Regions from separate parts of the Cutibacterium equinum genome, predicted to be linked through region 4. Evidence: riboswitches for the same ligand, from Rfam matches in the RefSeq annotation. Region 4 holds a riboswitch; each other region holds the start of a gene.
What was found. A riboswitch is a leader RNA that binds a small molecule or an ion and turns the genes downstream of it on or off. The one in region 4 is predicted to bind cobalamin.
Positions count from the first base shown of each region.

Region 1 (3,464 bases), 230 kb from region 4:
AAGCCGCGGCACAGGATCAGTGGAAGCTTCTCGATCTTGCACAGACTGACCGTCTGATCGCCCAGGCGCAGCATCGTCGTCAGACCCTGCCCGAGCTGGCCGAGCTCAAGGACCTCGCCGTCCAGCGCAGGACTCTGGCTGAGGAGGTCGTCGCCACGTCAACCGCTCTGTCTGACGCCAAGATGGAGCAGGAACGCATTGAGGGGGACCTCGAGCCGGCTCGCGCCCGTATGGAGCGCAACAAGAAGACCGTCGACTCGGGTTCCGTCGCCGATCACAAGGCCTTGCAGGGGCTGACCGAGGAGATCGAGCACCTCGGGCGGCGTATCAGCCTGTTGGAGGATGCTGAGCTTGACGCCATGCAGGCCGTCGAGGATGCCCAAGCTGCCCACGCCGACGCTGATCGTCGTCGTGTCGAGCTGGATGGCCACATCCGTACCGTGTTGGCCTCGCGCGACGCCGGCCTCAAAGGTATTGACGACGAACTGGCCGAGTTGCAGCGTGCGCGCCAGACCCAGGCCGGCGGTATTCCGGCCGATCTCCTCAAGCTTTATGATCTGCTGCGCGAGCGCACCGGCATGGGATGTGCCAAGCTCGTCCACGGCGTGTGCGAGGGGTGTGGCATTGCCGCAAATGCGGCCGATCTGCGCACCTATGCCGCAGCCGCCGAGGACGATGTCGTGCGTTGCGAGGAGTGCGAGCGCATTCTGGTGCGCACCGGGGAGTCCCTCTGACCAGGTACGCCGTGCCAGTGTGGCGACGATGCCGTATTGACCGTAGAATTGTCGTTTGGACGAGTCATCCGGGTGATCGCGGCAATCCCTGAGTTGTCGAGGAAAGTCCGGGCTCCACAGAGCAGGGTGGTGGGTAACGCCCACCCGGGGTGACCCGCGGGAAAGTGCCACAGAAAACAAACTGCCGGCTTTCGGGCCGGTGAGGGTGAAACGGCGGGGTAAGAGCCCACCGCGTCATCGGTGACGATGACGGCACGGCAAACCCCACTTGGAGCAAGGCCAAGAAGACCGTGAGGTCGCGGACGTGTTCGAGGGCTGCTCGCCCGAGCGTCCGGGTAGGCTGCGCAGCCGAAAGGCTGGAGGATGCCAGTAATGGTGTTCACAGATGGATGATCACCGGCCCTGATGGGCCACAGAACCCGGCTTACAGGATGGCTCGTCCCTTCCTGTCATCGGGGCCATGAAGTCCGGAACCCGCACCCCCAGCCTGTCCACGTCCATCTCGGGCAGGACACGTGGAAGAGCCACGAGGGCCGCCACGCGCACCCTCATGCCTGGTATGGCCGCAAGGGGATGGGATGGCTACGAGATCAGCGCCGAGCCGCCTACAACGAGATCTATCGGAAGACGACGATTCGGTTCACTGACCTGTTCAAGTGAGGTGAGACCCCGTCAAGGGGGCATACACAGGGGGTGCTAACATCCTCGCGTCAGGTTGCTCGTGACATCACGAGCGCTGGAATCCGGTGAGAGGCCGGAGCTGACGCGCAGCGGTATGACTGATCCGCCACGGCGAACGCCACTGGTGCCATGAGCACTGGGAAGGAGTCGGGGCTGGAGACGAGGTTGAGCCCGAAGACCACCTGACATCGTCCTGTTGGTACCCGGCCGCGCACGCCGAACACAGAAAGCTGGCTTCTCCATGCACCTCGTCCCCTTTCGTTGCGCTCTCGTAGCGTCGGTCATTCCCGCTGTCATGCTCGCCGGATGCGCCGGCGCTCCCAAGGATTCCTCGGCATCGGGATCAGCATCAGCATCGGCACAAGGCCCGATCACCATCACCAATTGCGGACAAAAAATCACCCTCGACAAGCCCGCGACAAGGGCTGTGACCCTCAATCAGGGAGCCACCGAGGACGTCCTGGCCATCGGCGGTGAATCCACACTCGTCGGCACCGCCTACCTCGACAGTGAGATTCCGGCGAAGTGGAAGAAGGCCTACGACTCGGTCAAGGTGCTCGCCAAGCAGTACCCCTCCAAGGAAACCTTCCTGGCCGCCACACCTGATCTGGCTGTGTCTTCCTACTCCAGCGCTTTCACTGACAAGGCTGTTGGCACACGGGAAGAGCTGCGGAAGCAGGGGATTGCGACCTACATCAGCCCCTTTGGTTGCCCGGAGGGCACTCCCGTGGCCGATGCCACCTGGGAGAACGTCTGGAAGGAAATGACCGAAGTAGGAACCCTCATCGGCGCCAAGGATGCCGCTGACAAGGCCATTGCCGAGCAGCGTGATGCCCTCAAAGAGGTCACCGGGAACAAGCACGGCACCGAGACGTCGATCGTCTGGTTTGACTCGGGAGACAAGACCCCGTTCATTGGCGCAGGCCACGGTGGGCCTCAACTTCTCATGGACGCTGTTGGAGCCAAGAATCTCTTCGCCAATCTCGATGGCGGGTGGGCAGACGGCTCGTGGGAGAAGATCGTTGCCTCCAATCCGGACGTCATCGTTGTCGCCGATGCAAGCTGGTCCACGGCAAAATCGAAGATCGATTACCTCAAGAAGGATCCTGTCCTCAGCCAGATGAAGGCGGTCAAGGAGAACAAATTCGTCACGGTGCCCTTCGCCCAGAGCACCCCGGGTGCTGAGCTTGTTGACGGGGCCAAGACCCTCAATGATGGTCTTGCGAAGATCAACGGCAAGTGAGTCGCTGGCGTAGCTGGCTGATCGCCGGTGTTCTCGTCGCTGCCCTGGTCGGCACTGTCCTCGTGGTGCTGGGGATCGGGGCGGTACATGTCCCTGTCCGGGATGTTGCCAGGGTGGTGGCCCGACGATTCCGCCTCATTGCCGGGGCCGATGTTACCGTCCTCAACGATCAGATTGTCTGGCAGCTGCGGGCTCCCCGAGTCATCGGGTCGATGGTCGTCGGCGCGTTGCTGGCAATGTGTGGTGCGGTACTGCAGACCTTGACCGGCAATGACCTGGCCGACCCCTACCTGCTCGGTATTTCCAGCGGGGCCTCGGTAGGTGCCGTCTTTGTTCTCGTCGTCGGGATTTCCAGCACCCTGGGCCAATCGGTCCTCATGACCTTGGCTTCCTTCGGAGGGGCTGTCGGTGCCCTGGTCATGGTCTTGGGGATGGCTACCGGTCGTTCCGGGGAGTTGCCGCCCAGCCGCACGATTCTTGCCGGTGTGGCCGTCGGTCAGCTGTGCGCAGCGGCCGTGTCCATGATGATTATGGTTTTCGGTGAGTCGAACGCTGCCAGGTCGGCGTTGTCGTGGACTCTCGGCTCCTTCACGGGTCTGCGGTGGGGATCGACGATCGCGCTGGCAGTTGCAACCCTGCCTGCCCTGATGGCGGGGATGGCCTTGTGCCACATCCTCGATGCCTTCGCTTTCGGCGATGTCAGCGCGATGTCCTTGGGAGTTCCGGTCAATACCGTGCGGTGGGCGATCATGGTCGTCACAGCCCTGCTGACTGCGTTGAGTGTGGCCTTTGTCGGTCCCATCGGC
Region 1 is NZ_CP115668.1:658,615-662,078, forward strand. It holds gene O6R08_RS02990 (zinc ribbon domain-containing protein) at 1-734, shown strand, start outside; RNA gene rnpB (RNase P RNA component class A) at 795-1,177, shown strand; cobalamin riboswitch at 1,430-1,615, shown strand; gene O6R08_RS03000 (ABC transporter substrate-binding protein) at 1,657-2,658, shown strand; gene O6R08_RS03005 (FecCD family ABC transporter permease) at 2,655-3,464, shown strand, end outside.
Region 1: another riboswitch for cobalamin. It lies ahead of O6R08_RS03000 (ABC transporter substrate-binding protein); the one in region 4 lies ahead of cobO (cob(I)yrinic acid a,c-diamide adenosyltransferase).

Region 2 (3,464 bases), 1.1 Mb from region 4:
GGAACGGCAGAGGCCGTCACCTTCTGCCAGCGGGCGCGAAGACCCATGAATGCGGTGTTCTTGACCCCAGACAACGGTGAGAGGTCAGAGATGTGGTTCGAATTGAGATTTATCTTGGTGAGATTCTTCATCCCGGCCAAGGCGGAGACATCGGAGATCTCATTGTTGTCGAAACCAATTTCGACAAGGTTCGTCAACCCCTGGATCGGAGTCAGGTCGGAGATCTTGTCACCGTTGAGAAACAGCTTCTTCAACGAGGTGGCGCCGGAAATCCCGGAGAGATCAGCCAGGTTGACGTTGTTGTTGGCGACAAGTCGCTCAAGTGCAGGCAGCGAGCCCAGCCCGTCGAGACTGGTCACACCGGGATACTTGTACTTGCCGCGGTTCATCTGGTTGATCGTCAGATCGGTCAAGTTGGTCAGCGACGACAACGGCTGCACCGTGGTGATCGGGTTCTGATCCAAGACCATCGCCTTCATATTCTTCAGACCCGCAAGCGGCGCCACATCCGTGACGTGGTTGTTGGGCAGGTACAGGGTCTCGAGCTTCGTCAGACCTGCAAGCGGCTCGACGCTATCAATCTCGTTGGTCGTCAGGACCAGGCTGTTGACGTTCGTCAGCGCCTCAGCTCCGGTAATGTCCTTGATTCCCTTGTTGATACACGTGACCTCGGTCAACCCAGCAAGATTCTCAGCAGTCAGAGGCGCGCCGTCCTCCAAGGAGTCCTGCAGGCAGGACTTGAAGTTCGGGTCAGGGATCTCGACGAGCTTCGCCGGTTCGGGAGCTGCAACGACGTGGACCGTGATGGACCCGTTGAAGTACATCGAGGCGTCGCGGAACTGCCACACGTAGTCGCCCGCAGAGGGGTACGTGACGTTCTTGCCCTTGATCTTGACGCCTTCAGGAACCTCACGATCAGCCACGAAGGTCGTGCCTTGATGGTCGACGGCGGTCGGGACGGGGGCCTCGACCCCGGCAGTGGCCGACCCACCGTCAACGGTCTGGTAGTTCGAGACGATGTCGGTGTCTCCCAGCCCCTTGATGTCCTTGAGTGGGGACAGATCGCGGATGTGGTTCTTGCCGACGTCCAGATGCGACAGTTTCGTCAACGACCTCAGCGGCGTGACATCGGAGACTCCAATGCTGTTGACATCCAGGCTGAAAATGCCAGTCATGGAGGCCAACGGCTTGAGATCACTGATCTTGTTCTCCGGCAGGAATGCCTTTTCCAATCCGGTCAGCTGATCGATACCGGTAAGGTCCTTGATTCCCCTGTTCCGGCAGCTCAGGCTCGTGACACCGTCGAGTTGTTCCTTGGTGGGAGTGGTGGTACCCACCTTGTCGGTGATGCATTTTTGCAGGGCCTTGTCAGGAATCTCGAAGGAGGCCGCCGGAGTGGTGGGAGCCGGATCGACCTTCGGCTTCCAGGTCGGAGGGACCTCCCATGGGCCGTCGATGAGCATGTAGTGCCATGCCTCGATCGAACCGGGCTCCGGATGGTAATTACTCGCACCGAGCTGCGAGTACTCCCACGTTGTCTCGGTGTTCTTGCCTGCCGGCTTCCCGTGGAAATAGCCCCAGTAAGCGTAGAATTTGTCGGGGTTTTCCGGATAGCCGTTAATCGAATCGATAAACAACCCCAGGTCACCACCGAAATCGGTGTTACCGATGTCGAAACCAGCCGACGTCAAGGCTTCCACACCGTTGGAGAACTTGGTAGCACAACCAGTATCGACATGGCCGTCATCGCGCTCGGCATAGACGAAGACGTGGTTCTCGTTGATGCACTTCTGCGCATCAGAGTCGTAGGACGGCGGTGCCGCAGATGCCGGGCCAAGATGGGTGATGGCAATTGGCAGTGCCACTGCTGCTGCGAGTAGACCAGCCAAACCCCGTAGACGTCTCACTATTCCTGCCTTTCACTGGGTGGACGCTTCTAGGCCATCCAGCGCTGGGCCAGGATCGTCTTTTCCGCTGTCCACGACGGAAACAAGTACGGGACATCTCAACGATGGCGATCCGACTTAGCCGACATTTTTGTCGGTCTACACGGTTGCGGGACAGTCCTGGATTCGCACCAGGTTCTCCATCGGTGAAACCATGTGAAGCCTAACACACAGGTTCGCAGCGCCTAACTAGATGTGGACATGTGATGGGCGCGAGCTTAGACTGACACTGCAACCACGGGGGAATCCGGTGAGAATCCGGAGCTGACCCGCAACCGTGAGGGGCTCGTCCCCAAGTCGGAGTACCTGGGTTGCGCCAAGGAACATCACACCGTCGAGGACTGCGGTGGGTTCAACTCGGGGGGCTTTCCCGTCCTGAGCGCAACGCATCCTCAGGAAGAAGGCCCGCCACATGACCAGGCTCAATCGATGGGTCGCCGGTCTCGCCGCCGGTGCACTCGTCGCATCACCGTTCGTGGTACCGGCGTTCGCTGACCCGCAGCCCGCGCCATCACACGCACCTGTCACCGCCACCATTGATGACGGTTCCGCCCCGTACTGCTTCGATCCGCCGGCCAGCCCGGTCAAGGGTGCCATGTGGGCCGGATCGGTCAACGACACCGCTGCCACCAGTAAGTACGTCGCCGCGGCCGCCGACTGGCTCGCCCAAAAGTGGCAGGAAGACCCGACGACCTACGGACAGGCTGGCGGTGTCGCCGACGGCATCATTGCTCTGGTCGGCTCCGATGCCCATCCTGACGTCGTCAAGGAGATGACTGCGGCCCTCAAGGAAGCAGGCCCGAAATACGTCGAGAACAACCCGGCTGGTCTGGCGAAGGTCATCATGACCGCCGAGATCCTCGGCGAGGATCCGACCTACTTCCTCGGCAAGGAAACTGGAAACCTCTGGGTCAAGCTTGCCGGCTATATCAACGATGAGACCCCGGGTATGCAGAACCGCGTCAACATGTACTGGGGCCCGCACCTCATCACCATTGCGCTGACCCGCGCCAACCGCCCGGTGCCACAGAAGATCATCGACAAGTTGCTGTCGACTCAGGGCACTGACGGCACGGACGCCGGCGCTTTCGGTTACACCAAGCGGAACCAGGACGGCAGCAGTGTCTTCGTCGGCGACCCCGACTACACCGGTATCGCCCTGTCTGACCTGACTCTGCTGCAGCGCAACTCTCATCTCATCCCGGACGGCTACCAGGCCAAGATCGATGCTGCTGCCGCCAACGCCACCACGTGGGCCATGAACACCAAGGAGCACGACGACGGCGACTACTGGGAGACCTACTCCGCCGCCAACTCGACCGGCATGCTCGCCAGTGCTCTGGCCGAGCGTGGCGAGGACATGAAGTCCGTCAAGCAGTGGATGATTCGCCAGCAGCTCCTCACCAACGTCGGTGCGTGGCAGGCCAAGCGCAACTCGAGTGAACCCAACCTCATGGCCACCGATCAGGCGGTCATGGCTGTTTCGGGCCACGGTTACGCCTCGGCATGGTCCGGCAA
Region 2 is NZ_CP115668.1:1,834,671-1,838,134, forward strand. It holds gene O6R08_RS08365 (leucine-rich repeat domain-containing protein) at 1-1,865, opposite strand, end outside; cobalamin riboswitch at 2,145-2,274, shown strand; gene O6R08_RS08370 (hypothetical protein) at 2,359-3,464, shown strand, end outside.
Region 2: another riboswitch for cobalamin. It lies ahead of O6R08_RS08370 (hypothetical protein); the one in region 4 lies ahead of cobO (cob(I)yrinic acid a,c-diamide adenosyltransferase).

Region 3 (3,464 bases), 1.1 Mb from region 4:
TGGTCAGGCTGCACACCTTCGCACCTGAGCACAGGCTGGTTGTCTGGGAACTCTGCTCGGCGCGGGCGGGAGCTGCCCCTGCCACGGCGCTGACACAGATCGTCAGGAGGGCGAGTGTCGCCGCGCGGATCATGGAGATGCAGTTCATTCCTCGTCCTCCTGGTCCCCGCGACGATGGCGGCGGTGGATGACGGGCGCCAAGGCCAGGCCCGCGAGAGCGACGACTCCTATACCGACCGGCACCCACCAGGGGGCACCTTTGTGTTCGCCCTCGTCAGGAGAACGACGAGTGTGGTCCTCGCGTCCCCACACCGGCGACGACGACTGGGGGGCCAGTGAGGATCCGGCGCTTGCGGCAGGAGAGGACGCGCGGGGACTGGGGGTCGGTGAACTCGGGGTGGCTGACGGTGAGGACGGACGCGGTCGGGAGGGTGACGCAGAACTGACGGTCGGGAGGCTCGGCGTAGGAGGCGTCGCCGTGACTGTGGAAATCGTGTTGGGGCGGCTGTCGGCACGGTCGCGCTTCTTGTGCGGTCGGGGGCCGTCGGCGTGGTTCGGTGCCGTCGGATTGGGACGGTCATGATGGTCCCCACCGTGGCTGCGACCGGGTTCGTGGGAGGGCTTGTCGCCGCCGTGACCCGATGTGCGAGTGGGTTTGCCCGTTGGTTTGTCGTGGCCACTGGTCGGCTTGTGGGTGGGCTCGCCGGTGGGTCCGTGGCTGGGTTTGCCCGTTGGTCCGTGGCTGGGTTCTCCGGTCGATGGTCCTGGGCCGGGGCCGGGGGCTGGGCCGGGACCAGGACCGGGGCCGGGACCAGGCTCGTCGCCGTGGTCCCCACCCTTGGCAAAATTCGGGGTGACAGGAGGGAGCTGTTCGGAATCAGAGGAGAAGACGATGAGCCCGAAGTCGTTGACGTTGAGGCTTTGCGTCCAGCTACTCTTGGGATCCCACCGTCCGCCGGAGTCCCCCTCCCGAGTGCCGGTGTGGTACCACCAGTAGGCCGGGATCTCGGCGAAAGCGTCGCTCTCGATGCCATTGATCGTCGTGACGATGTCCCCCTGTGTGGCATACCCGAGTCCCGCGAGCTTCAGGACATCCTCTCGGCCATCCCCGGATGTCTTGTGGGCACCAATGATGCAGCGCACCAAAGTCTTCGAGTCGAGGTTCCCCGGGATCTCGGGCTCCACGTCAGCGGGCTTGGCCGGCCAATACACAACGACGGCGAACCCTTCGTCCTTCTGACACCATCCGTCGTGAAACCCTGCCCCTTCGGCATGGGAGGGGACAACCATCATCGACCCCGTGGCGCACATGAGTGCCAGCAGGCTCGCAACGGTGAGTGGGCGGCGACCCATCAGGCTCCTCTCGGCGGGTCACCGCGACGAACGAGAGGGTCGTCACGCCACGCAACCCACGACATGGCATCAACGCTCAACTGATTCGGCGATCCGGCTCAGCCACGTGGCATCACGGTTGCGGGACAGCGCCGGACTCTCACCGGCTTCTCCGTCACAGTTGTCGGTCCGGGGTACACCCCCCGGACCACCCGTACTTTACGCCATGAGCTTGGGGGTGCGGTACCTGCCACCTCAGGTGAACTTCAAGGTGTCCCTGATCGACAGGGGGAAAGAGGCTCTCAGATGATGATGGCGGCGGCGACGAGAACGACGGTGACGCAGATCGTCAACCAGTTCGGATGCACCCGGATCTCGGCGTCGTGAGGCGTCGCTCGGGTGGACTTCTGGTGATCTGACGTCGACTCCGGCTTGGCCTGGGTAGCAGCCGCCTTGCCCACGGGACGACGCTCGATTCGCTCCGTCTCGATGAGGCGAGCAGTCGCGTGAGAGTCCAAGGACCATCTCATCGGTACCTCGGAGCCGATGATGACCTGCGGGAGGTGATCGGCAGTGCCCTTCATCGCAGTGGCCGTCCCGCGCGCCGGAGCAGCCCATGCCGAGATAGTGCGCGGCTTCCGGGCCCCTTCAGCGTCAGGACGGCGCTCAGCCGTCAGTGACAGGCCCCATCGTCCCGTGACTTCAGTGATTCGATCCCAGGGAACCTCCCAAATCCGGAATTGATTGACGACCGTCACCCCGTCGTCATTGATCCGAATTTCGGCCACTCCCCAAATGATCCACACCAGCCACACGAAAAGCAGCAGAACCGGAAGATTCGTCAACCCAGCCAAACCAGATCGAATGAGGTCAAGAATCGTCAGCACGACGATCGCAGCCAGGACAATCCCGACACCGATCCGTCCTCGATGCGACGAGATGATGATGGGCGGTCTCATGGCGCTCCAGACGGGGTCAGACGAGTAGCAGTAGGTGGCGACGTGGGTATTGCCCTCGTGAGTTGATAGGCTACCCCCGCTGTGTCCATGCTCCCAGACATTTGCTTGCAGCGCGTCATGGGGGTTGGATCTGCGTAGTCAGTAGTCCACGAGATGGGAGAGGGCCCGGATGCTTTCCGCCTTCGCCAATGCCTTCAGAACGCCGGATCTTCGCCACAAGATCCTGTTTACGCTCTTCATCCTGGCGGTGTTCAGGCTCGGGTCCGTCATCCCCGTACCGAACGTCAACGTGTCGAACATCAACAGATGTGTCGCTGAGGCCAATTCTGGCTCCTCGGCAGGTCTGTACTCGATGATCAGCCTGTTCTCCGGTGGCGCTCTGTTGAAGTTGGCGATCTTCGCGCTCGGCATCATGCCCTACATCACCGCGTCGATCATCCTGCAGCTGTTGACCGTCGTCATCCCGAAGCTGGAGACCCTCAAGAAGGAGGGCGCGTCGGGCCAGAACAAGATCACCCAGTACACCCGGTACCTCACCTTGGTGCTGGGCCTGCTGCAGGCGACGGCCTTCGTCACCCTGGCGACCTCGGGCCGTCTGTTCACCACCTGCGCCCTGCCGGTCGTGTACTCCACCGAGATCTTCGAGGTCATCGTCATGATCCTCACGATGACCGCAGGCACGACGATCGTCATGTGGATGGGCGAGCTCATCACCGATCGTGGCATTGGCAACGGTATGTCGATCATGATCTTCACCCAGATCGCCGCGCGCTTCCCCGACTCGCTGTGGGCCATCAAGGTCGAACGCAACGGCGCCGGTCAGGCTCACGCCTGGTTCGTGTTCAGCATGGTGATCGCCATCGGCCTGCTCGTCATGGCGGCCGTCGTCTTCATCGAGCAGGGTCAGCGACGGATTCCGGTGCAGTACGCGAAGAGGATGGTCGGGCGTCGGATGTTCGGCGGCTCGACGACCTACATTCCGCTGAAAGTGAACCAGTCCGGCGTCATCCCGGTCATCTTCGCCTCGTCGATCCTGTACCTGCCGGTGCTGTATGCCACCTTCCGGCCGCAGACCCGCGCGGCCCGGTGGATCACTCAGTACTTCCAGACCGGCAGCCACCCGGTTTACAACATCGTGTACTTCCTGCTGATCATCTTCTTCTGCTACTTCTA
Region 3 is NZ_CP115668.1:1,821,266-1,824,729, reverse strand. It holds gene O6R08_RS08315 (hypothetical protein) at 1-148, opposite strand, end outside; gene O6R08_RS08310 (hypothetical protein) at 145-1,353, opposite strand; cobalamin riboswitch at 1,423-1,556, opposite strand; gene O6R08_RS08305 (PH domain-containing protein) at 1,635-2,291, opposite strand; gene secY (preprotein translocase subunit SecY) at 2,461-3,464, shown strand, end outside.
Region 3: another riboswitch for cobalamin. It lies ahead of O6R08_RS08310 (hypothetical protein); the one in region 4 lies ahead of cobO (cob(I)yrinic acid a,c-diamide adenosyltransferase).

Region 4 (3,464 bases):
GTATCTGCGGCACCCTCACCGTCATGGTGCTGGCCGTCACCACCCCCATGGTCGATCTGCTCACCTGGCTGCGGAAGTTCCACATTCCCGATCCGCTACTCGAGATCGCATCCCTGACCTACCGGCTCATCTTCGTGCTGCTCGACACCATGGTCAGCGCCAGTGAAGCTCAGCGTGCCCGCCTTGGTAACACCCCGGCAGGCAGATTCGGCGGGTTCAACCGGCGCATGAACAACACGGCTGCTTTGCTGGGTTCGGTGGGCATTCGCGCCTGGACACGGGCCAATCGCCTCAACGACGGCCTGGTCAATCGAGGATTTGAGTCTGCCTTGGTGACCCTGCCCGTCACACGCGTCGGATCGGCGCGGTTCAAGATCATTGTTGTTCTCGTCATCGCTGGCCTCTGGGCGATCAGTTGGACGACGACCGGAAGGATGCTCAGATGAGTGACGAGGTCCTGCTGTCGACCGAGCACCTGTACGCCACCCACCCTGGCCGGCCCATGGTGCTCACTGACGTCAACGTCTCCTTCCACGCCGGAGTTCGCGTGGCAATCCTGGGAGCGAACGGGTCAGGCAAGACGACGCTGATGCGCTGCCTGTCGGGCTCCCTCAAACCCATCAAGGGCAAGATCAAGAGGGGTGACACGGTGCTCGGGCACGGGCGCCGCCAGCTTCGTGAGCACCGCCGGGCGGTCCAGCTGGTCCTCCAGGACCCCGACGACCAGCTGTTCAGCGCTGACGTGAGTCAGGACGTCTCCTTCGGCCCGATGAACATGGGGCTAGACGTGGACGAGGTGCGCGAACGCGTCACTGAGGCCCTGCAACTGCTCGGGGCCAGCCATCTTGCCGAACGTGCCACACACCAGCTCTCCTACGGCGAGCGCAAGAGGATCGCCGTCGCCGGTGCCGTCGCCATGCGCCCGGATCTCCTTCTCCTTGACGAGCCCACAGCCGGACTCGACCCGGTCGGAGTCACCAGGATGCTGGCGGCCCTGGACCGGCTGCGAGACCACGGCACGACGGTGGCGATGGCCACCCACGACGTCGACCTGGCACTGGCTTGGGCTGACGAGGCCCTCATCGTCGTTGACGGGGGAGTACGGCAGGGGCCGATCGACGAATTGCTCGCAGACGTGCCCGTCGTGGAGAGGGCTCATCTGCACCTGCCGTGGACCCTCGAGTTGGCCCGGCGTCTTGGCATGGATGAACGTCCCCGGACGATGAACGAGGTCGTCGAGTTGTTGTCACACCGGTCTGCGAGCACTCCGCGCTGACGCCGTCACTCAGCGCGCTGCCAGGTCCACGCCACGACGGTGCGGGCGGGTTTCCAGCCTCGCAGCCGACCGATGCTGTCGGCGGTCTCGACGCTAAACCTCATGAGGTCACCGCCCAGATCCCGGTGCAAGGCTTCCACGAGCATCTCGGCCTCCATTGTCACCCCATGGACGACGAGTCGTCCCCCGATGGGCAGACGGGCCCGACACTGGTTGACGAGGGTCTCCGTCGCGCCGCCGCCGATGAAGATGGCGTCCGGGTCGGGCAGTCCCTCCGGGAGACCTCGGGTCAGGTCGGCGTCGATGACCTCGAACTGGCCCGGCAGCGTGAGCTCTGCGGCATTCGTGCGGGCATTGGCGGCCCGTTCTGCCTTGCGCTCCACCCCGACGGCTCGACAGGTCGGATCAGTGCGGCACCATTCCACCGCGATTGATCCGGCTCCGGTGCCCAGGTCCCACAGCAGTTGGTCCGGCATGGGGCGCAGGGCTGCCAGGGCGACGGCCCTCACCGGGTGTTTGGTGATGAGCCCGTCATGGGCGAAGTGCTTCTCGTCGAGGCCAGGCGTGCGTCCGAGGAGGGTGGCGTCAGGATCATGGGTCATGTGGGAAGCCTAGGTGGTGGTGGGGACACCAAGGGGTGTAGGGAGCACCCGAACCTTGACGACTGACCCGATGGCGCGGTGAGGGCTGCCACCCAGATGTGACAGAATCGACGCAGACTCGCAGGGAGGAATTCGGTGTGAATCCGAAGCGGTCCCGCCACTGTGAGCGCCTCAGCGCAAGCCAGGTCGATCCGGCGGGTCAGGTCACGGAAAAGCCGTGGCCTGACGGGCGCGGACCCGCAAGGAGGTCGTTCATGCCGCAGGCGCGCAGTGGTGCCACACCAGACGACGGGCTGTCCACCAGACAGCGACGGTTGCGGCCGATCTTGGCGGTCAATACCGGTGAGGGCAAAGGCAAGACCACAGCGGCCATGGGTACCGCCCTGCGCGCCTGGAACCAGGGATGGCGAGTCGGCGTGTTTCAGTTCGTGAAATCTGGACGGTGGCATGTCGGTGAGCAGGACGCCCTGCAGGCTCTCGGGAAACTGCACGAGGAGACCGGCGTTGGTGGGCCTGTGGTGTGGGAGGTCATGGGGACCGGATGGTCCTGGGCACGATCCTTCGACGCCGCAGAGAATCCTGAGGCTGCTGCTCGCGAGGGATGGCGGCACGTCTGCGAACTGCTGGCGAACCAGGCCATGGACTTCTACCTTCTTGACGAGTTCACCTATCCGCTCCACTGGGGATGGCTCGACGTCGAGGAGGTCGTCGACACCCTCGTCAATCGCCCTGGAACCCAGCACGTCGTCATCACGGGTCGTCACGCCCCGGCTGCGCTCGTCGAGGCCGCTGACCTCGTCACCGAGATGACCAAGATCACCCACCCCTTCGACGCCGGACAGCGCGGCCAGGCAGGAATCGAGTGGTGATGCATCTTCCCCGAATCCTCATTGCCGCCCCGGCCTCGGGAGGTGGCAAGACGACCGTGGCGACCGGTCTCATGGCAGCCCTGCGTGCCAGTGGCCGTACGGTGGCGCCGTTCAAGGTCGGCCCGGACTACATCGATCCGGGTTACCACTCGATGGCCAGCGGTCGTCCGGGTCGCAACCTGGACTCGGTGATGTGCGGTGAGGAGCTCATGGCTCCGCTGCTGGCCCACGGTTTCCTCACCCCCGACCCGGCCGACGTCGCGGTCATCGAGGGGGTGATGGGGCTGTTCGACGGCCAGCTCGGCACTGGGCGCGGGTCCAGCGCCGAGATCGCCACGACGACTCGGACCCCGGTGGTCGTCGTCGTCGACACCGCCCACGCCTCCCTCACCCACGCCGCGGTGGTGGCAGGTCTGGCGACCTTTGACCCGAGTGTCACCATCGCCGGTGCGATCCTCAACCGGGTCGCCTCGCCCCGCCACGGTGCCGAGATCGTCCGTGGCCTCGACCGTCTCGGCATCCCGGTGCTGGGACAGATTCCGCGCACCGAGTCGATCTTCGTGCCGTCACGCCACCTGGGCCTGGTCCCGGCGGGGGAGTGGGAGGATTCAGCTGCCAAGGTGGCGAGCCTGGGAGATCTCATCGCCGAGCACGTCGACCTTGACGCCGTCATGGAGTTGGCCAGGTCGGCCCCCGACCTCGACGCTGAGCCGTGGA
Region 4 is NZ_CP115668.1:425,113-428,576, forward strand. It holds gene cbiQ (cobalt ECF transporter T component CbiQ) at 1-446, shown strand, start outside; gene O6R08_RS01910 (energy-coupling factor ABC transporter ATP-binding protein) at 443-1,276, shown strand; gene cbiT (precorrin-6Y C5,15-methyltransferase (decarboxylating) subunit CbiT) at 1,282-1,878, opposite strand; adenosylcobalamin (AdoCbl) riboswitch at 1,979-2,102, shown strand; gene cobO (cob(I)yrinic acid a,c-diamide adenosyltransferase) at 2,133-2,747, shown strand; gene O6R08_RS01925 (cobyrinate a,c-diamide synthase) at 2,747-3,464, shown strand, end outside.